DNA from 4 places in the Streptomyces sp. NPDC001401 genome. Region 4 is predicted to be linked to each of the others. Evidence: riboswitches for the same ligand, from Rfam matches in the RefSeq annotation. Region 4 holds a riboswitch; each other region holds the start of a gene.

Region 1 (5,272 bases), on a different contig from region 4:
GGTGGCGATCACCCGGGCCCCGGCCCGGGCTGCCGCCTCGGCCTCGGCGGCCCCCTGTCCGCGGGCCGCCCCGGTGACGACCACGATTTTTCCGGCCAGCCGCTGCATGTACTGATCGCTCACGTCGACATTGTTCACCACCGCGGCAGCCTCAGCTCGTAGTCCGGCTGGATCCGCCGCATGCAGCCGGTCGAGGGCGCCGTGGTCGTCGGCCGAGTTCCACGGGTAGTGCGTGTCGCAGGAGTGGCCGAGGGAGGGGATGGCCGCGGCGACATGGTCATGGCAGCCAGGCCCGGCGGGTGTTGTCGGTGGGACTGTTCAACGGTCATCAGGCTCCCTTCAAGGGCGCGACAGGGAGCGGGAGTTGTGGGGTCGGATTGCCCAGGGCGTGGAACAGCGCCGTCGCGAGGACCAGGCCCTCGCGGGCGATCGGCGCGAGCAGGTGCTCGTCGGGGGCGTGCTGCAGACAGCCGGGGTAGGAGCGCGGCAGCCATAGTGCGGGCAGGCCGAGCACGTCCGTGAAGACCGCGCCCAGTTGGAGGGACTCACGGTCCGCCCCGCCCTGGTCTGCGACGCGCTCGCCCCGCAGTACGAGTTCGGTCGCCTACGTCCGGGTCGAGCACCCGGTCTTCCGGCAGCACGAGGCGCAGATCCAGACGATGCTCGGCCGCCGACTCCCGTGGGCGGCCTCGCAGTTCACCGAGCTGCTGGTGTCACGGCTGGACCGACGTTCCTGAACCTCACGCAGGCCGGACCGCGATGCGGATCGCCGCCTCCCCGGCGTTGTGGATCGACTCCTCGCGGATCACCGAGCCCGGGCCGGGCGCGTGGATCATCATGCCGTTGCCGGTGTAGAGGCCGACGTGGCTGAAGTTGTCGTGGAAGAAGATCAGGTCTCCTGGGCGGCTCTCGGCGAGCGGGATCACCGTGCCGATGCTCGCCTGCTCGGCCGTGGACCGCGGCAGGGCGACCCCCGCGGCCTTCCAGGCGGCCTGGGTGAGACCGGCATTGTCGTACGACTCCGGTCCGACCGCACCCCACAGGCACGGCCTGCCGATCTGCGCCTGCGCGAAGGCGACGGCCCGGTCGGCCTTGGTGCCGGTGGGCGTCTGCGGGGTCGGGACACCCGTGTCGAGGACGGTCAGCTCCTGCGAGCGCCAGTCCTGGGCCGCAGGTATGCCCGTGTCGAGCACCGACGGCTGCGAGCGCCACTCCTGGGCCATGGACAAGCCGGTGTCGAGAACCGTCTGCTCCTGCGGGCGCCACTGCTCGGCCGCGGGTACGCCGGTGTCGAGGACCGACGGCTGCTGCAGCCGCCAGGCCTCGTCGGCCGCACGACGGGCCTGCTCCTGTGCCACGGGGTCCTGCCAGCCGCCCTGGAGCGGCTGCACGACGGCCTGCTGGGCCGTGGTGGCCCAGGCGGGCTGCGGAGACTGGGCCTCGATCGCCGCGAGCGGTGAGCTCTGCTGTGCGGCCGCCTGCCAGGTGTTCCCGGCCGGTCGAGGCTCGACGGCCGGGCGCGGGACGGAGGTCTGCTGGGCCGTGTACCGGTACAGCAGCTCGCTGGCGGCCGCGATCCTGCGTTGGCTCTCCTGCTTGGACTTCCGCAGCGAGGTCTGCTTCGACTCGGGGGCCGCCGGCAGGGCGGCGACGGCCTCCTGACGGGGTGCCGGCACGGCGGGCAGCGCGGTCGCGTGGCCGGCGGTCAGCTCGGCGACGGGACGGCGGACGCCTGCCGCGGGCAGCTCGGGCACGGGCCGCCCGGCCGCCTCCAGCTCACGGCCCGCACGACCCTCCGCACGCTCCGCCGGACGCGCGCGCCGGGTCTCGGCCGGGCGGCTCGGCGTGCGGTCGGACGGCAGTACCGCCGGGACCGTCGGGCCCAGCGACGCCCGCGCCGCGTCGAACCACTGCCTGGTGACGTTGTCGAGGTCGGGATCAGAGCGCCTGCCCCCGCCCGCCGGGGTGCCGCGCCCACGCTGGCCCGACCCCTGAGTGCGGGTCAGGTTGTACTGGCCGGTGTCGCTCTCGGCCTGGTCGTAGAGGCTGCTCACGCGCTGCCGGACGTCTTCGCGGCTGGGGCCCTCATCCCCCGTCAGGGGCACCGCGTCGGCGGTCTGCGACAGCAGCGCCACCGAGGTGAGGGCCGCCGTCGCAAGAGCGGAATTGCGCATACCGGGCAGGCCGAGGCCTCCGGTGCGCGATGGTCGATCCGGCGCCATGGGAGCCGTACTCCTTCCGTACTCCGCCTACCGAGTTAGCTGTCGGGTTCGGGCGGTCGGTTCCGGAAGGCATGCCCTACGGCCCCTGCCCTGTCGGGCAGTTGGGCCGATTCACCCCATCGTTCGGTTGGGTCCCCGGCTCCGGCTGCCACAGGGGCGCACCGGACTCGGCGGAGGCCACGCGTCCCGGCGGGGTTCGCCGGAGGAACTCGTGCGGCCTGATGCCACGCTAGCCAACTTGTGCGGCTCGTGTGAAGGTTGAAGGCCGGAATGTCCGATACGCTTTTGTGACCTTCGTCGTGATGCACCGTCAGATCCGTGCGTCGCGCACGCAACGGATCCGAACGGCAACCGACTGTCGCGGGCGGACGGCGTCAGCGCCCCAAAGGGGCGCGGGGCTGCATCGATCTGCGGCTCCGCCGCGCGGGCGCGGCCGGCCACGACGGCGCCGCAGACGAAAGGCGACATATCCCGGCCCCGCTGCGGAGCCGCACAGCGGCGCAGCCCGCGGAGCGCTCAGCGCTCAGCGTCCCGCTTCTTGATCCGCGCCGCCTCCTTGCGGACCTCGGCCTGTGTGGCCCGCTCCTTCTGCAGCCACTCGGGCTGCTCCTGCTTCAGGGCCTCGATCTGCTCGGTGGTCAGCGGCTCCGTGATCCCGCCGCGCGCGAGACCCGAGATGGAGACGCCCAGCTTCTCCGCGACCACCGGACGGGGGTGCGGCCCCTTGGCCCGCAGCTCACGCAGCCACTGAGGCGGATCGGCCTGGAAGGCGTCGAGCTCGGCTCGCGAGACGACACCCTCCCGGAATTCGGCGGGGGTGGCCTCGAGGTACACACCCAGCTTCTTCGCCGCGGTCGCGGGCTTCATCGTCTGGGTGCTCTGGTGCGACTTCATGCCGTCCAGGGTATCGACCGTGTTCGAGACCTCCGACCACGGCCGGTAACCTGGCCCGGTGACAGGCTCGGAAGCATCCCCAACGTTCCGGCTTGCGTACGTCCCGGGGGTGACGCCCGCCAAGTGGGTGCGGATCTGGAACGAGCGCCTGCCCGACATCCCGCTGAACCTCCTCGCCGTACCGGCCGCCGAAGCATCCGACGTGTTGCGCGCCGGTGACGCCGACGCGGGACTCGTACGGCTGCCGGTCGACCGTACGTTCTTCAGCGCGATCCCTCTCTACGCCGAGACGACGGTCGTCGTCGTCCCCAAGGACCACGTGATCACGGCGGCGGACGAGGTGACCGTCGAGGACCTCTCGGAGGAGGTCCTCTTCCACCCCCTCGACGACGTCTTCGACTGGGACCGGCCGCCGGGCGAGCCCGCCTTCGAGCGCCCCGCCACCACCGAGGACGCCGTGGAACTCGTCGCGGCGGGTGTCGGCCTCCTGGTCGTCCCCCAGTCGCTGGCCCGTCTGTACCACCGCAAGGACCTCACGTACCGGCCGCTGGTGGACGGCCCCGAGTCGAGCGTCGCCCTGGCGTGGCCCGAGGATGCGACCACGGACCTGGTCGAGGACTTCATCGGAATCGTCCGCGGCCGCACGGTCAACAGCTCCCGGGGCCGCAAGGCGCCGACGCCGGAGCCGAAGGGCGGGACCGGCGACACGGCCGGCGCCCGGCGCAAGCCCGCGGCGGGGAAGGCGACCGGGAAGACGGCAGGGAAGTCGACGGGGCGCAACCCGCGGGCCGGTTCCGACGTCTCCAAGGGCGCCAAGCGCAGGAAGCCCCGCCGCCGGGCATAGCCTCGGTCGGGGCGCCCTCGCCCCATTCCGATCCATCCGGTGGGGCGATGGACGGGAGGCGGGGGAGTTTGCTTCGCAAGGGGGAGCGGTCCGCAGGTGGGGCCGCGGACCGGCTGCGTGCCCGCGGACTGTGGGGCGATCGGGCCGGCCAGGGGCACGGGCAGCAGCGCGGTGCATGGTGGCGGGTGGCGGCGTTCGTCGGGCGCACGCTGCGGGGCGAGTGGCAGGGCATCGTCGTCGATCCGGTGCGGCAACTCGGACGTCGTGGGCTGCCCGCACTGTTCCTGGCGTTCCTGGCCGCCTTCGGTGTCATCTTCTTCCATGCGCTGGCGCAGCGGCCGGCCGGCGCCGTGGTGGTGCGGCTGCTCGGCGGCGTCAAGGCCGACCTGCCGTTGTGGCTGGCCCTGCTGCGCACGCCGGTGTCGCTGTACGTCCCGGCACTGGATCTGCCCGTGTGGGCGGGGATCACGCAGTTGTTCCTCGCGTTCGCGCTGGCCGAGCTCATCCTCGGCCGGGCCAGAACGCTCGTCATCTCGTACGCGACCACACTCGCCGGCACCCTCATGGTGCGCGTGATGATCGCGCTCGGTCCGGGCTGGGGCGGGCTGGGCCTGCCGCCCGGGATCGGGCAGGTGCTGGACACCGGACCGTCCGCCGCCGTCGTGGGCCTGTTCACCTATCTCGCCGTCGTCCGGCGCGCACCCGTCGTGTTCGCCCTCACCGGCGGGTCCATGGTGTGGGAGTCGATTGCCGTACCCAATCTGGCCGGCCGCGAGCACCTGATAGCCGTCGGCACCGCGATCGTCCTGGCCCTCTTCCACGTACACGGCCGCAGGCGGCCGTCCGCCCGGCCCCTCCCCCCGGTACGCCGAGCGCAGTCGCCGGGGGCGAGGGCCGGGGAGCCGTGCCCGGACGATCACGTCGCGGTCGGTTGAGCGCGTCGGCACGCACGCGACGCCGGTCAGGGCTGCGGGCTGCCGCCCATCTCCGCCGCAAAGCCCGTCGGGTCGCTGTCGAAACCTCTGACCGTCTCCTGGAACTCCCAGGCTCCGGAGGAGTCCCGGGTGAACTCGGCGACCGTCGCCGCGGTGGCGTCCGCGACCCGCCCGAAGTCGTCCTTGAGCAGCTCCGTGTATCCGTCGACGACCAGCACGCCCGTGTTCGAGACGTCGCCGAAGGGCTTGGGGCCGCTGCTCTGATGGATCGCCACGCCCACGACCACCCGCGCGAAGGAGGGTGCCAGGCGATCGAGCTCCAGGACCATCACCTCGACGAAGCCGTAACCCTGGCCGGTCTCGCTGTGCCGGCTCAT
Region 2 (5,272 bases), on a different contig from region 4:
GCCGTCCCGGACCATCTTCCAGAACCCGGCGCCGTCCGCCGGGTCCGAAAGCGGCAGGTTCACATTGCGCACGCCCGGCAGTTCGACGTCCGGACCCTCCAGCTTCTGGTCCGCCGCGTTGCGGAAGTCGAAGATCGTGTGCAGCCCCAGGGAGGACAGGAACTCGGCGTCCTCCTCGGTCGCGTGCGCGAGGTGGCCGCTGCGGAACAGCACCCCGAACCGCACCCGCCGTCCGTCCACGGTCGGAAGCCCACCCACGTCACGGAAGTTGCGGACTCCGGCCAGCTCGGGTTCGGTCGACGGGATCTGCTGCGTCACGGGGGCTCCTCACGGTCCGCCCGTCCGGCGCGGCTCGTCGACGGGCGCTCTCCCGACGATACGACATGGATTCCTGAGGCAATGAGTTGTCCACAGGCGTTGCGACCAGGCCTCACGTCCCATGATGATGTTGGCGATTGGTCGCACCTGTTCGAATGTGTGGGGGCTCGATGCTCGAGATTGCCGACAATGGCCGTACGTGGCTCCTCTCGGGGCCGGCCAGCAGTTACGCCGTCCACCTCACCGAGGACGACGAGCTGCTGCACCTGCACTGGGGCCCCCGGATTGCCCTCGCCGACGCCGAGGCCCTCGCCGTCCGCCCGCTGCCCGACTACCGGCCCTTCGAGTCCCCGCTCGACGGACACGAGGAGTACCCGGTCGAGGGCGGCCCTCGCTTTGTACGGCCCGCCCTGTCCGTGCGCACCGAGGAGCGGCGCGGCACCGAGTGGCGCTTCGAGAAGTACGAGGCGGAGGGCGACCACCTCCGCCTCGGCTTCCGGGACGGCGGGCTCGCGATCACGCTGCACTACCGGATGCGGCACGACGTCGTAGAACGCTGGGTGACCCTCGACAACGAGGGGCCCGCCCTGGAGCTGCTGCGGGCCGACTCCGCCGCCTGGACGCTGCCCGAGCGCGAGGAGTGGCGGCTGTCCCAGCTGCACGGCCGCTGGGCCGCCGAGTCCCGGCTTACCTCCTCGCTTCTCACCTACGGTGAGAAGATCATCGGCAGCCGCCGCGGCCACACCGGACACCAGCACTTGCCCTGGGTCGCCCTCGACACCGACGCCACCGAGGAGCGCGGCGAGGTCTACGGCTGCGCTCTGGGCTGGTCGGGTTCCTGGCGGATCGCGGTGGCGCAACTCCCGGACGCGCGCGTGCAGATCACCGGCGGCGTCGGTTACGACGACTCCGGGCTGCTGCGTCTGGAGGCTGGGGAGTCGTACACGACCCCCGTCTTCGCCGGTCTGTGGAGCGACGGCGGCTTCGGCGGAGCGAGCCGCGCCTGGCACGCCTACCAGCGCGCGTACGTCATCCCGGACGCGGACCGGGACCGGCCGGTGCTGTTCAACTCCTGGGAGGCCACGGAGTTCGACATCTCCGAGGAGCAGCAGGGAACCCTTGCACGGCGGGCCGCGGCGATCGGCGTCGAGCTGTTCGTGGTCGACGACGGCTGGTTCGGCAAGCGCACCAGCGACCGCGCCGGACTCGGCGACTGGACGGTCAACCGGGACCGCTTCCCGAGCGGCCTCAAGCCTCTCGCGGACTATGTGCACGCCCTCGGCATGCAATTCGGCATCTGGGTCGAGCCCGAGATGGTCAACCCCGACAGCGACCTCTACCGCGCCCACCCGGACTGGGTGCAGTTCCAACCGGGACGAAAGCGGACGGAATTCCGTAACCAGCTCGTACTGAACCTGGCCCGGGAGGATGTCCAGGAGTACCTCTGGGAGCAGCTCGACGCTCTCCTCTCCAGTGCCCCGATCGACTATGTGAAGTGGGACTTCAACCGCTGCTTCACCGACGCGGGCTGGCCCGGCGAGCCCTACCCGCAGCGCCTCTGGGTCGATCATGTCCGCGCCCTCTACTCCCTGTTGGACCGGCTGCGGGCAGCCCACCCGGGCGTCGCCTTCGAATCCTGCTCGGGCGGCGGCGGCCGGATCGACCTCGGGATCATGAGCCGCACGGACCAGGTGTGGACCTCCGACAACACCGACCCGCTCGACCGGCTCGCCATCCAGCACGGCTTCAGCCAGATCCATCCCGCGCGCGCGATGGCAGCCTGGGTCACCGACAGTCCGAACACCCAGCTCAACGGGCGGGTCAGCTCGCTGCGCTTCCGGTTCGTGAGCGCCATGGCCGGAGTGCTCGGGGTCGGCGGGGACCTCACCCGGTGGACCGAGGAGGAGCTCGCCGAGGCCGGGGAGTGGGTGGGGCTCTACAAGGAGATCCGGCCGCTCGTGCAGCGCGGGGACCTCTACCGGCTGCGGCCTCCGCGCGGCGGGCTGAGCGCGGTGCAGTACGTGCGCGGGGACGAGGCGGTCGTCCTCGCCTGGCTCCAGGCGCAGAGCCACGGCGAACCCGTACCGGCGCTGCGGCTGCGAGGCCTCGACCCGACAGGCTCGTATGAATGCCTCGAAACGGGCGAAGTTCGCAGTGGTGCTGTATTGCTGTATCACGGACTGCGCACCGGGTTGCATGGCGACCTCGACGCGGCAGTTTTCCGGCTACGGCGCATCTGAGCCTTCTGTCTGGATTGGTGCTTTGGTCATTCTTCAGCCCTCTTCGTTCCAACTCGCTCAGGAATAGGGGTTCCTGAGGCAGGGCGCGTGAGGAGCGTCATATCCGTGACCGTGCGTGGCGCGTCATGTTCACGTAATTCGGGTGCTTTACAAGGGCGTTTGGGTGAGCGAGGCACCCTGGAATTCACGCACGGTCACCGGGTTTTCTCTCAAGGGATCAACAGAAACGCATTCACGGGGAACCGTCACTTGTTCCTTTGCGTCTTGGTCGCTTACGTTCGCCACCAATCCGGACGGACGCCCAATCCTGCCGCCGCCCGGTGCCCGCAGAACTCACCCGTGAACGGCAGGAGCGGGGGACCCACAGGTACAACCGCCTGTTCCGGTCTCCGGAACGGCTAGGGGTAAAGCCGCGTCGCATGCGCGGCCGGGCATCTCCAGCCCGCACCCGACAGCTCACCTCGTAGGCGCCGGAGAGGAATTCGTCATGCCCGCGAAGGGTAAGCACCGCCGCCCGAAGCCCCAGCGCTTCACCCGCTCCATCGCCGTCGCCGGAACCGGTTCCGCCGCGCTCGCTCTCCCGCTCATGGGGGCCACCGGCGCCCATGCCGCCACAACTCAGTCCGCTTCCCAGTCGGTTTCGGAAAAGGCCGTCCAGTCCCTTCCGGTCGCCGAGAAGGCGGCCCAGAAGAAGAGCGCCGCCAGTAATGCGGGTGTGCGGACCTATTCGGTGCGGACCGGCGACTATCTCTCGAAGATCGCCGACGAGCAGCATGTCTCCGGCGGCTGGCACAAGCTCTACTCGGACAACCGGCGGGCCGTCGGCGACGACCCGTCGCTGATCCACCCGGGCCTGAAGCTGACGATCGGCCGGAAGGCCGCGACGGGCACCACCAAGTCGTCGCATTCTTCTTCCTCTTCTTCGTCCGCCTCGAAGACGTCCTCGTCCTCGAACAAAACGACCGCCACCCGGACCGCCGAGTCCACCTCCACCGGCTTCACGCTCCCGGTGACCGGTGCCACCATCGGCACCGGCTACCACGTGGCCGGCAGCATGTGGTCCAGCGGGTACCACACGGGCGTCGACTTCGTCGTCCCGACCGGCACCGCCCTCAAGGCCGTCGGTGCCGGCACGGTCGTCTCCGCCGGCTGGGGCGGCGCGTACGGCAACCAGGTCGTCATCAGGCTGGCCGACGGCTACTACGCGCAGTACGGCCACATGTCCCAGCTCTCCGTCTCGGCGGGCCAGACCGTGACCGAGGGCCAGCAGATCGGCCTCTCCGGCGCGACCGGCAATGTGACCGGCCCGCACCTGCACTTCGAGATCCGCACCACGCCGGACTACGGCTCCGACGTGGACCCGGTCGCCTACCTCCGCTCGAAGGGCGTCGGCGTCGTCTGACATCCCCCACGACCACCTGCCTGACATGCTGCCGAAGGCCGGACCTCCATCCCCGGGTCCGGCCTTCGGTGTGTCCGGGTGCACTCGTGCGCCGTAGGAGTGTCGACGGCGAAGGGGTGTCGACACTGAGGGGGAATTGGGACACAGTGATCTCCGTAGCGATGCAAGCGCTTTCTCCGCCGTCGTCCGACAAGGCCTACGGAGGTCCCCGTGCCCGGCGTCGACCGACGCACCGTCGTGAGACGCGGACGTAGCTTCCTGACCTCGGCGCTGACTCTGCTGCTGGCCGTGGGCGCGCTGTTCGGCGAGGCCCGGCAGCCCGTCTTCGCCTCCGAAGAGCCGAACGTCGTAGGCCCCGACGACAGGCGGATCGCCTACGAGGGGCACTGGGGCATCACCGACGAGGCCGCCACCACCGTGAACTCCGGCTCCCGGCTGCGCTTCCGCTTCATTGGCCCCGTGGTGCACGTCCTGTTCGACGTCTCCTCGGTGACCGTGCCCGCCCAGGTGTATGTGTCGGTCGACGGCGGACCGAAGCGGCTGTTCGCCGTCGACCGCGACGACGTCGGGATCACGGCGGCGGGGCGCGGTCCGCACACCGCCGAGTTGTCGGTCAAGGACGTCTTCTCGCGGGTCAACCGGTGGACGCCGCCGCTGGAGACGGGCGTGGCCGTCAGGGGCATTCGAGGGGAGTTCCTGGGTCAACGGGTCCGTCATTCGGCCCAGTTGGTGTTCTACGGCGACTCCATCACTCAAGGCGTCATGGCCCTGTGCGACGTCAACACCTCCGACTGCGCCGACGGCACGACCGCCTACCCGACCCTGGTCGCCGACGCCCTGCACGCCTCGCTCACCCAGGTCGGCTTCGGGCGGCAGGGAGTGCTCCAGAGCGGCAACGGGGGAGTGCCGGCCGCCTCGGACGCATACGGCTGGAACTACGCGGGCTCCAGGGCCGGCCCGGACCGCCGTGCCGATGCGATCGTCGTGAACCAGGGCACCAACGACGCCTCGTACGGTGCGGCGGAGTTCCGGGCGGCCTACCGCGCCTACCTCGCCAGGCTGCGGGCCGCCGCACCGCACGCCCGCATCCTCGCGCTGCGCCCGTTCAACGGCACGCACGCCGACGACATCGCCGCGGTCGTCGCCGAACTCGCCGACCCCCGCACGGAGTTCGTCGACACGACCGGCTGGCTCTCCGTGACCGACGGGGACCTCAACGGGACCGTCCATCCCAGCGCCCAGGGCCATCGCAAGGTGGCGGACCGTCTGCTCGCAGTTCTCCGGCGCCCACCGCGACCGGTCGCGCCGTCGA
Region 3 (5,272 bases), on a different contig from region 4:
CGGCGGGTAGCGCTTGGGGTCGAGGTCCAGGTCGCGGCAGACCAGGGCCATCAGGCGCTTGCTGTCGGCGGCGTCGTAGATCGAGAACGACGAGGTGAAGCCGAGCTTCTTGCTCTCCCGGCGCAGGATGCGCACGCACGCACTGTGGAAGGTCATCACCCACATCGCGTTCGCGCGCGGGCCGACGAGCTGCTCGACGCGCTCCTTCATCTCGCCCGCGGCCTTGTTGGTGAAGGTGATCGCGAGGACCTGGCCCGGATGCACATTCCGCTCGCCCAGGAGGTAGGCGATGCGGTGGGTGAGCACGCGGGTCTTGCCGGAACCGGCGCCGGCCACGATGAGCAGGGGGGTGCCGGAGTGGACGACGGCCGCGCGCTGGTTCTCGTTCAGCCCGTCCAGGAGCGCGGCCGGGTCGATCGCCGGGCGGGGGGCGCCGTCGCGGTAGTAGGCGTCCCGGTCCGGTGGCACGTCGAACTTCCCGCCGAACAGATCGTCCGGAACCGGCTCCGGTCCATGATCGTCCTCGGGCGGCGGCGGAGGTTCCTCCTCGTGCCCGCGGGGGGCCTGGAGGTTCGCCAGGAAGCTGTCGTCAAAGAGGCTGCTCATCGCTCTCCGAGTCTAGGGCGCCCCACTGACAGCCCGCCGCCGCCCTGAGAACATCGCCGGATTCAGCGACCCGGAGGGCCGGGAACCGGCCTCCCGGAACCCGGCCCTCCGGCCTCCCGCAGCTCAGAAGCCGAGGATCTTCCAGACCTGGCCGCCGGGCGTCTTCCTGCCCTCCAGGACCGTGCCGTCACGGTCCGCGATCGACCAGGCCGAGACGTAGACCTTGCCGTCCCAGGGGTCGACGGCAATGCCCGCCGGGAACGGCACCTTCACGTTCGTACGTGTGCCGCCCGAGACCTTCGTCACGACGCCGGCGAAGAGCTGGCTGACGTACAGATCTCCGTCGTCGTTGAAGGCGATGCCCGTGATCGAGCCGAAGCCGGACTTCCAGCCGAGGATCTTCCCGCTCCAGGGGTCGACCTTCCACACGCGCGCGGTGGGCTTCTTGGGCTCGCCGTTCAGCTCGCCGACGTAGAGGTTGCCGTCGGGGCCGAGGGCCAGGGATGTGGGGACGGCCTCGTGCTTGTCATGGTCCTTGAAGACCGTGAACGGGCGGGCCTTGCCGTTCGGGGAGACCTCGATCAGGTCGTTCCCGGCCGCGTCGGCGACGATCTTGCGGCCGTCGGGGAGGGCGAGGACGGCGTACGGGTTGGAGTCGACGGACGCCTTGTGCGGGTTGTACTTCAGTTCTACGGCGGAGATGTCGGCGGCGATCCTCGCCTTGCCCCGCTCGATGGACAGGAGCTTGCCGAGCTTGTTCCAGGGCGGGGTGGTGGGCACGCCGGCCTCCGGCGGGGCCCAGGTCTCCACGCCCCAGACGCAGCCGTTCAGGGCCGAGACGCCGTCCACGCCGACCGAGAAGCCGCCGTCGGGCGCTCCCGCCGAGGGCAGGCCGTCGACCACGCGGTAGTGCTTCCAGGCACCCCCGTCCCAGAAGATCTTGGTGACTGCCGACGAGAGACCTATGCACGTCGGGCCCTCCGGTCCCTGCCCCAGGCACTTCTTGCCACCGCGGCCGGCCTCGGCGACGTACAGGTGCCCGTTGTCGTACGAGAGCTGGCGCGGGTTGTCCAGGCCGGTCGCGATCACGCGGATCACCGGCCTGCCGCCGGAGTGTCCGCCGGTGGCGCTCGCGGGCGCGATGCCCGCGGTGGCGGCCAGGGCGGCCGATGTGCCCATGACGAGTGCTGTGCGCTTTCTCATGGCGTACCCCCTCACCTGCCGCGGCACCTGACCGCGACTGGCTGGAAGTTAGCGTCCGGAAGCGGTCGGACGTCATCACTCCGGCAAAAATACGCACAAGTCGGTGCAGATCCCTCCGGATTGACGACCACCTGCGACGTCCTGACCAAAGGTCACGAAAATGTATCGGGCATATCGAACATCAACCTTCACAGAGGCCACACGAGTTGGCTACCGTTCCGGGCAGGCCGCACGACCCCCACCGGCGAACGTCGCCGGGCCGCGCGGCCTCCGCCGAGTCCGGCGCGCCGCCGCGCATCCGGAGCCGGGGACCCACACCGACCTTGGGGTGAATCGGTCCGACTCCCTTTCGGGAACGGACCGTAGGGCAACCCTTCCGAACCACCCGCCCGAACCCGACAGCTAACTCGGTAGGCGGAGCATGGAAGGAGTCGCCTCCCTTGGCGTCGCACCGCAAGTCGCGCCCCGCGGGTACGCGCGTAGCAGGCATACGCACCCCCGCCCTCGCCACGGCCGCCCTCACCTCGGTGGCCCTGCTGTCCCAGTCGGCCAATGCCGCCCCCGCCGCTGACGGGAAGCCCAGCCTCGAAGAAGTCGAGAAGAAGGTCGACGACCTCTACCGCCAGGCGGAGTCGGCCACCGAGAAGTACAACGCGGCCAAAGAGAAGACCACGCAGCAGCGCAAGAGCGTCGACACCCTCCTCGACGACGTCGCCAAGCGCACTCAGAAGCTCAACGAAGAGCGGGAGCAGCTCGGTTCGTTCGCCGCGGCCCAATACCGGACCGGCGCCGCCGCACCCGACACGGCGACCTTCCTGCTCGCCGACTCCCCGCAGGACTACTTCGACCAGACGCAGCTGATGGGGCGGCTGACCTCCCGCCAGAAGAGCGCGGTCGACGACTACTTCACCGAGCAGTCCGCGACGATGAAGAAGCGTCAGGAGGCCTCCAAGAGCCTCCAGACGCTCACCGAGACGCAGAGCAGTCTGCAGACCGCCAAGTCCACGGTGCAGAAGAAGCTCTCCGACGCGCGCGAACTGCTGTCGAAGCTGACCGCCGAGGAGAAGGCGCGGCTCGCGGCGATCCAGAAGAAGAAGGAAGAAGAGGCCGCCCAGAAGGCCGCGGAGCTCGCGAAGCAGCAGGCGGCGGAGGAGAAGGCCAAGGCGGAGGCCGCTGCCCAGCAGGATCAGAGCGGCAGCTCCTCCACGGACTCGGGATCCACTTCCACCAGCGATTCCTCGTACGCCACCAAGGCCGAGAAGGCGCTCGCCTTCGCCCGCGCGCAGATCGGCAAGCCGTACGTCTGGGGCGCCACCGGCCCCGACTCCTACGACTGCTCCGGCCTCACCCAGGCCGCCTGGAAGGCCGCGGGCGTCTCCCTCCCGCGCACCACCTACGACCAGGTGAACGCCGGCACCACGGTCTCCCTCACCGACGCCCAGCCCGGCGACCTGATCTTCTTCTACGACGACATCAGCCACGTCGGCATCTACATCGGCAACGGCATGATGATCCACGCCCCGAAGCCCGGCGCCTACGTCCGCGAGGAGTCGGTCTACTACGGCGGCGAATCGATCATCCACAGTGTGGTGCGGCCCGCCTGAGGCACCGGTGAGCCCTGCGACACCGGGGAGCGGTGCACGCGCGCGTGGAGGCAGTTTGTGATGCACGCGCGCGTGCGGGCCGTTTTCCGGGAGTTCCGCGGAGGGCGCCTTCCCTGAGTCGCCGGCGTGCAGCTCCTGTCCGGCGCGCCCGTTCCTGCCCCGCGCCCGCGCGTATTTCGCCGTACCCGCGCGCGTGGCCCGCCCTCAACCCGCGCCGCGCTCCTTAGCATCGGCCCCATGTCCGGACCGACCTCACTCCGCGCCTGGTGGGCGCAGCGTTCGCCGGCGGCCGGGTCCGCCGTGATGGCGACCGGCATTCTGTCGGTCGGGCTGCATCTGACGGGGTACGAGGTTCTGTCGCGGGTCTTCCTGGTCCTGGCCTGTGCAGCCTGGGCGGGGCTGGCGGCGGACTTCGGCGTCCGTCTGATGCGGGATCGGGAGAGGTGGCGGGCGGAGGCGGGGACGCCGGGCGCGCTGACCGCCGTCGCGGCGACCGCCGTGCTCGGAACCCGGTTCTCCGCCCTGGGACGGCAGACCCTCGCCGAGGCCCTGCTCGCACTGGCGGCCGTGCTGTGGCCGGGGCTGCTGGTCGAAGCCGTACGGCACTGGCGACGTCACATGCCGGGCGCGGTCTTCCTGTGCTGTGTGGCCACGCAGGGGCTCGCGGTGCTCGGCGCCACGCTCGCCGGGGCCGAGGCGACGGCATGGCTCGCGCATGCGGCGCTCGTGCTGTTCTGGCTCGGGCTCGTTCTCTACGGCTGTGCGCTGGCCCTCTTCGACCTGCGACAGGTGAGGCAAGGGCCGGGCGACCAGTGGATGGCGGGCGGCGCGCTCGCCATCTCGGCGCTCGCCGGATCGAAGCTCGTCGCCGCGGACAGCGCGCGCCTGTACCTGTGGAACGACGACGACCGCGGTGTCCTGCGCTCGGTCACCGTCGCGCTGCTCGCGCTCGGCCTGGCCTGGTACGCCGTACTGCTCGTCGCCGAGGCCCTCCGGCCGCGGCGCGGCTACGACGTGCGCCGCTGGGCGACCGTGTTCCCGATGGGGATGACGGCGGCGGCCGTGCTGTCCGTCGCCGCCGCCCTGGATGTCCCGTGGCTCAAGGGGCCCGGGCGGGTGCTGCTGTGGATTGCGGTGGCGGCGTGGGTGGCCGTCGCCGCGGGGGCTGTCGCCGCGGCCCGCGCCGGCATCAGGTCCACAGCACCGCGATGAAGATGTTCGCCGTGGTGAGCAGGCCCACCAGCCCGAACAGGCTCTTGTCGACCTTCTCGTCGTCCCGCTTCACATAGACCAGGCCGAGGATCACGATCAGCAGGGCCAGCTTCACGCCGATCTTGATGTTGTTGACGTGATGGTCGTCGGCCTGGTTGAGGCCGACCAGGATCGCGCCGGTGACCAGCATCGTCAGCGCGCCGTGCAGCATCGCCGGGACGAAACGGGCCTCGCCGCGGCACATCGCCTTCATCTGGGTGAGGAAGCCGCCGAGAAGCGCGGCGATGCCGATGATGTGCAGGCCGACGAAGAGATGGATGAGTACGTCCATGAGGCCGGAGCTTAAACAGGGGCGCATGGGGCGCCGGACACCGCCCCGTCCTTCATACCTGGATCCCATACCGGGACCCCATAGGTGGATCCCATAGGCGGATCCCGCATACATGCGGCCCATAGCACTCCGCCACCCGCACGTGTCCCGGAACCGCCACATCGGTCAGCGCACTGCGTGAAGTCGACGGCGCGAGTCCTGGATCACGGTCGGGTACGGTCACGCGGCGATCCGCCGGGGGCACTTCCGCACATCGCGTTACCGAGCCGACACAGTCAGGTTTAGCGTCCTCCACCAGGTGACCGGCTCCCCACCG
Region 4 (5,272 bases):
CCACGGCTACGCCTCCGTCCGGGTCGACATCCGCGGGCACGGCAACAGCGAGGGCCTGCCGACGGACGAGTACTCGGCGACCGAGCTCGCAGACGGGGTCGCGGTGGTCAACTGGCTTGCGGAGCAGCCCTGGTGCGACGGCAAGGTGGGCATGTTCGGCATCTCCTGGGGCGGCTTCAACTCCCTCCAGATCGCGGCCCTCGCGCCCGAGCCGCTCAAGGCGATCGTCACCGTGTGCTCTACGGACGACCGCTATGACAACGACGTGCACTACATGGGAGGTTCCGTCCTCGCGGTGGACATGCACGCCTGGGCGGCAACAATGCTCGCCTTCGTCTGCCGGCCGCCGGACCCGCTGTACGTCGGCAAGGCCTGGCGGGACATGTGGCTGGAGCGGCTGGAGGCCGTCGACCCCTTCGTCCACACCTGGCTCGCACACCAGACGCGGGACGACTACTGGCGGCAGGGCAGCGTCTGCGAGGACTACGGCGCGATCGACGCCGCCGTCCTCGCCGTGGGCGGCTGGCACGACCCGTACCGCGACACGGTGCTCCGGCTCGTCGAGCACCTGCCCGCCGACCGGGTACGCGGCCTGATCGGCCCCTGGTCGCACCAGTACCCGGACCGCGGCCTGCCACCCGGCCCGGCGATCGGGTTCCTCCAGGAGACCCTGCGCTGGTGGGACCACTGGCTCAAGGGGATCGACTCCGGGGTGATGCGGGAGCCGCTGCTGCGGTCGTACATCAGCGACTCGCATCCGCCGGCCACGGTGTACGAGACGCTGCCGGGGCGGTGGGTGGGGGAGTCGGCCTGGCCGTCGCCCGGGGTGACGGGGGTTTCGTATGCCTTGGCGGACAGTGCTATGTCACATTCCACTGCCCCCGTGCTCATCCGCTCCCCGCAGCACACGGGCGTGGACGCCGGCCGGTTCCTCCCGTTCGGGAACGATGCCGACCTGCCGCCGGACCAGCGGGAGGAGAACGCCAGGTCAGCCTGCTTCGAGTTCGAGGTGGGCGAGGAGACATGGGTGCTGGGGCGGCCCCGGGTGCGGTTGCGGGTGACGTGCGGGGCGCCGAGCGGGCAGGTCGTCGCGAGGGTATGTGACATAGCACTGGACGGCTCATCAACCCTGGTCACCCGAGGAGCACTGAACCTGTCGGCCCGCCACGGCCGCCACCAGGCGGTCCCATGGACGCCGGGCGCCACCGAGGACGTCGAGTTCGAGCTGAACGGCATCGGTCACGCCTTCCCGCCCGGCCACCGCATCCGCCTTGCCGTCTCCTCCGCGTACTGGCCGTGGATCTGGCCGCAGCCCGACTCGGCGGCGGGCTTCACCATCGACCCGGCGGGCAGCTTCCTGGAACTCCCGGTACGCGCACGCGTGTTGGACGAGAGAGCGATCACCTTCGAGGAGCCGGAGCAGTCCGATCCGATGAACGTGGCCCGCGGCCTGGCCGCTGATGGATGGAGTCCGATCACGCTCGACGAACCGCGCCCCGAGCGCCTGGTGGTGCGTGACGTGACCAAGGGCGAGTGGCGCCTGGAGGTCGACCCGCGCTACGGCGGCACGCGCGTGTATCCCGACGGTCTGGAGTTCACCGAGGACGCGCTGGAGACGTACACGATCCAGGAGACCGACCCCCTGTCGGCCCGCACCCGCTCGGACTGGTCGATCCGTCTGCACCGCCCCGATCTGGCCTGGGACACGACGATCCGCGCCCGCTCGGAAATCACCTGCGACGAGGAGTCCTTTTTCGCCTCCAATGAGGTGATCTGCACCGAAGGTGGAGAGGCGGTCTTCCATCGGACCTGGGTGAAGCGAATTCCACGGTCGGCTGGTTGACCACCAGTTGGGACCATTGCCCTATTTGCCACTCTTGCGGATGTCGGTGACTTGACTCACACGGCAGGGTCGGCCGGCGACGGCCCGACGCCTGCCGCTTCCCCTTCCCCCGCACGCCAGTTGAGGCTTGGCAACCGCAAAGGATCAAGTGCCCCATAAGCCTCAGACCAAGGTCAATAGGCATGATCAGTGAACCCGGCACTTGTTCCGGGCATGTGCTCTCGCATACGTTCCCGGCCTGTCGGGCGGACGCCGAATCCTGCCGCCGCCCCGGCACGACCCATCGACGAACGCACTCGCACGGCAGGAGCGGGGGAACCAGGTAAGTCGCCGGACCGGGCATCGCCCGGACCGACTAGGGGTGAAGCCGCGTTGCCGTACGGCTGCGCGGCCGGGCATCTCCCCGCCCGAACCCGACAGCTCACCTCGCAGGCGCCGGAGAGGAATCCGCCATGCCTGCAACAGGTCAGCACCGTCGCCCCAGAAACGCCCGCCTCGCCCGCAAGCTCGCCGTCGCCGGTACGGGCGCCGCCGTTCTCGCCCTCCCGCTCATCGGGGCGACCAGCGCGTCCGCGGCCACCCCGACCCTGGTCACCGCGAAGTCGATGGGCTACACCGACAACCTCGACGGCTGGATCCGGGCCGCCCTCCAGGTCATGTCGCAAAACGGAATCCCCGGGACGTACAACGGCATTTACCGCAACATCATGCGGGAGTCCTCGGGCGACCCGGCCGCCATCAACAACTGGGACTCGAACGCGGCCGCCGGCACCCCGTCAAAGGGGCTGCTGCAGGTCATCGACCCGACGTTCCTCGCGTACCACGTGCCCGGCACGCAGCTCAACCCCTACGACCCCGTCGCGAACATCACGGCCGCCTGCAAGTACGCCGCCGCGCGGTACGGGTCGATCGACAACGTGTACGGCGCCTACTAGAGCTCCTCGAACTCCCCCAGTTCCTCGAGCTCTTCCAGTTCCCTGAGCTCCTCAAGGCCCTTGAGGCCCTTGAGCCCCTCGATGTCCTCGAGGTCCTCCAGGTCCTCGAGGCCGAGGAACAGTCTCTCGAGGACGACGGCGATGCCGTCGTCCTCGTTCGACAGGGTGATCTCGTCAGCCACCGCCTTGAGTTCGGGGTGGGCGTTGGCCATGGCGACGCCGTGGGCGGCCCAGTCGAACATGGGGATGTCGTTGGGCATGTCGCCGAACGCGATCGTCCGCTCCGGACCAAGTCCCAGATGTGCGGCGGCCAGTGCGAGGCCCGTCGCCTTGGTGATGCCGCATGGCTGGAGTTCGACGGTCCCCGGACCCGACATGGTGACGGTGGCCAGCGAACCGACCACCGAGCGCGCCGTCGCCGCCAACTCGTCGTCGGACAGGTCGGGATGGCGCAGCAGCACCTTGCTGATCGGTTCGCACCACAGGTCGTCGCGCCGGTCGACCCGTACGGCCGGCAGCGTCGGATGCGGCATGAGGTAGCCCGGTTCGATGAGCGTGAGCCCCTCCACGCCGTCCTGGTCGACAGCCGCGTACACCTGACCCACCTCGGCCTCGATCTTGCCGAGGGCGGTCTCGGCCAGCTCCCGGTCCAGCGTGACGGACCACAGCAGACGGTCCGCGCCGACGTCGTACACCTGCGCGCCCTGTCCGCACACCGCGAGCCCCCTGCTGCCCAGTTGGTCGAGGAGCGGCCGCACCCTGGGGGCCGGCCGGCCCGTGACGACCAGGTGCCGGGCGCCGGCCCCGGCCGCCCGCGCGAGCGCGGCGAGGGAGCGGTCGGAGAGCGTGTCGTCGCCTCGGAGCAGCGTGCCGTCCAGGTCGGTGGCGATGAGCGCATATGCGGTGGGTGCAGCCATGATCAGAGAATACGGACACGACGCCCCACCGACTCATCGCGAACCGGACGACGGCGGAGTGCACCACCGCCCCTTGCTCAACTCCCTTATCCTTGTGGGCTCTTCATCACCAGGCAGGGGCCCGCCGGCTCGGCCTACCCGTGCGCTGCCGCCAGGTGTTCGGCCAGCCTCGGAGAGGCGAACTCCGTGCCGCACACGAAGCGCATCACCGGGCCGTACGACGCCGCGGCCGGCAGGCCCGTGAAGTACAGGCCGGGGACCGACGAGACGTATCCCGCGCCCAGTTTGGGTGTGCCGCGGCTCACCGCCAGACGCGTACGCAGTTCGTGGCCGAGGAAGTCCATCGCCGCGATGTCCACCCGGTATCCGGTGGCCGCGATGACGTGGTCCGCGGACAGGTCCTGGGTACGGCCCGCGAGCGTGCGGACCGTCAGCTTCGGGCTGCCGTCGGCCGCGTCCGCCCGCACTATCCGGTCGACCTCGCTGACCTGCACCTTCCCCTCGAAACGGTCGCGCAGCCACCACGCGCCGAGCGGGCCGAGGACGCGGCGGACCAGGTAGTGGCGGGCCTCGGCCGGCAGGTAGCGGTAGGGGTGCGGGTAGTAGCTGAGGGCCCACAGGGACCAGGCGCGGCCGAAGGGCGACTCGGGGCGCAGCTTCGGCTGCTTCCACGGCGGTGCGCCGAAGGCGACCCGGCCGCGGCCGCGGGACACCACCCTCACCTGTGCGCCCGCCTCCGCCGCCAGCGCCGCGGTCTCCAGCGCGGACTGGCCGGCGCCGACCACGATCAGGTCCTTGCCGGCATAGCGCGTGAGGTCGTGCTGCTGGGAGCTGTGGGAGATCGGGCCCGTGGGGGTGGGTCCGTCCGCCGCGGCGGTGGCCAGCTCGGCCGGCAGGTGCGCGAGGCCGGACAGGCCGGTCGCCACGACGACCGCGCGGGCCGTGAACAACTCGCCCGAGTCCAGCTTCAGTTCGAAGCCGCCGGCCCCCCGCCGGTCCACCGACACCACCCGCACCTGCTCCAGCTCGGGCACCAGCTTCTGCTGGAACCACTCGCCGTAGGCGATGAAGGTCTCGATCGGGATGATGTCCTCGTCCGTCACCAGCCGCCTGATGCCGGCGGCGTCGCAATAGTCGGCGAGCGTGTGACCCTGCTGCGGCGCGTCCAGGCTGGAGGCGGCGGGGGTCGACTTCAGGAGCATTCCGGCGGGCATGTGGTCGCGCCAGCTGACCATGGGTTCGCCGAAGACGCGGACCGGGAGGCCGCGTGCTCGAAGATGGGCGGCGGTCGACAGGCCGAAGGGCCCGGCGCCGATGACTGCAACCGGTTGATTCACGAAGTCCCTCCCCAGGACGCTTACTTCGTCACTTCGTGTGGTTCGCCTCGGGCGGCTGACCGGTCGGCTAGCCGCCCGAACTGGTGGTGCTGCCACGGCGGTTGGTCCGCCACAGCTGATACAGGTGCTTCGCGCCCGGCCGCACGAAGCGCGCGAGCATCGTGAGGAACGGCAGCGGGTCGTCACCCGCGAGCCAGGCCAGCTCCGTCCCGCTCGCCTTCGCCGGTGCGTGCGGCGTCG

The links. Region 4 has a riboswitch for cyclic di-AMP ahead of ACFY10_RS38530 (transglycosylase SLT domain-containing protein). Riboswitches for the same ligand answer to the same signal wherever they lie in the genome.
Region 1: it holds a riboswitch for cyclic di-AMP, as region 4 does, so the genes downstream of both, ACFY10_RS36105 (NlpC/P60 family protein) here and ACFY10_RS38530 (transglycosylase SLT domain-containing protein) in region 4, are expected to answer to the same signal.
Region 2: it holds a riboswitch for cyclic di-AMP, as region 4 does, so the genes downstream of both, ACFY10_RS12670 (peptidoglycan DD-metalloendopeptidase family protein) here and ACFY10_RS38530 (transglycosylase SLT domain-containing protein) in region 4, are expected to answer to the same signal.
Region 3: it holds a riboswitch for cyclic di-AMP, as region 4 does, so the genes downstream of both, ACFY10_RS18070 (NlpC/P60 family protein) here and ACFY10_RS38530 (transglycosylase SLT domain-containing protein) in region 4, are expected to answer to the same signal.

The regions. Positions count from the first base shown of each region.
Region 1 covers NZ_JBIAWI010000013.1:221,106-226,377, forward strand. Annotated here, with positions in the region: gene ACFY10_RS36090 (SDR family NAD(P)-dependent oxidoreductase) at 1-108, opposite strand, end outside; gene ACFY10_RS36095 (hypothetical protein) at 329-514, opposite strand; gene ACFY10_RS36100 (hypothetical protein) at 519-737, shown strand; gene ACFY10_RS36105 (NlpC/P60 family protein) at 741-2,222, opposite strand; cyclic di-AMP (ydaO/yuaA leader) riboswitch at 2,231-2,405, opposite strand; gene ACFY10_RS36110 (DUF5997 family protein) at 2,739-3,116, opposite strand; gene ACFY10_RS36115 (LysR family transcriptional regulator substrate-binding protein) at 3,175-3,960, shown strand; gene ACFY10_RS36120 (hypothetical protein) at 4,029-4,895, shown strand; gene ACFY10_RS36125 (TerD family protein) at 4,922-5,272, opposite strand, start outside.
Region 2 covers NZ_JBIAWI010000003.1:144,383-149,654, reverse strand. Annotated here, with positions in the region: gene ACFY10_RS12680 (tyrosine-protein phosphatase) at 1-318, opposite strand, end outside; gene ACFY10_RS12675 (alpha-galactosidase) at 489-2,558, shown strand; cyclic di-AMP (ydaO/yuaA leader) riboswitch at 2,883-3,041, shown strand; gene ACFY10_RS12670 (peptidoglycan DD-metalloendopeptidase family protein) at 3,046-3,960, shown strand; gene ACFY10_RS12665 (GDSL-type esterase/lipase family protein) at 4,171-5,272, shown strand, end outside.
Region 3 covers NZ_JBIAWI010000004.1:612,607-617,878, forward strand. Annotated here, with positions in the region: gene pcrA (DNA helicase PcrA) at 1-606, opposite strand, end outside; gene ACFY10_RS18065 (ScyD/ScyE family protein) at 730-1,809, opposite strand; cyclic di-AMP (ydaO/yuaA leader) riboswitch at 2,071-2,241, shown strand; gene ACFY10_RS18070 (NlpC/P60 family protein) at 2,250-3,413, shown strand; gene ACFY10_RS18075 (tellurite resistance/C4-dicarboxylate transporter family protein) at 3,651-4,625, shown strand; gene ACFY10_RS18080 (hypothetical protein) at 4,603-4,956, opposite strand.
Region 4 covers NZ_JBIAWI010000015.1:178,498-183,769, reverse strand. Annotated here, with positions in the region: gene ACFY10_RS38535 (CocE/NonD family hydrolase) at 1-1,843, shown strand, start outside; cyclic di-AMP (ydaO/yuaA leader) riboswitch at 2,125-2,291, shown strand; gene ACFY10_RS38530 (transglycosylase SLT domain-containing protein) at 2,296-2,778, shown strand; gene ACFY10_RS38525 (HAD family hydrolase) at 2,775-3,695, opposite strand; gene ACFY10_RS38520 (FAD-dependent oxidoreductase) at 3,830-5,032, opposite strand; gene ACFY10_RS38515 (ATP-grasp domain-containing protein) at 5,100-5,272, opposite strand, start outside.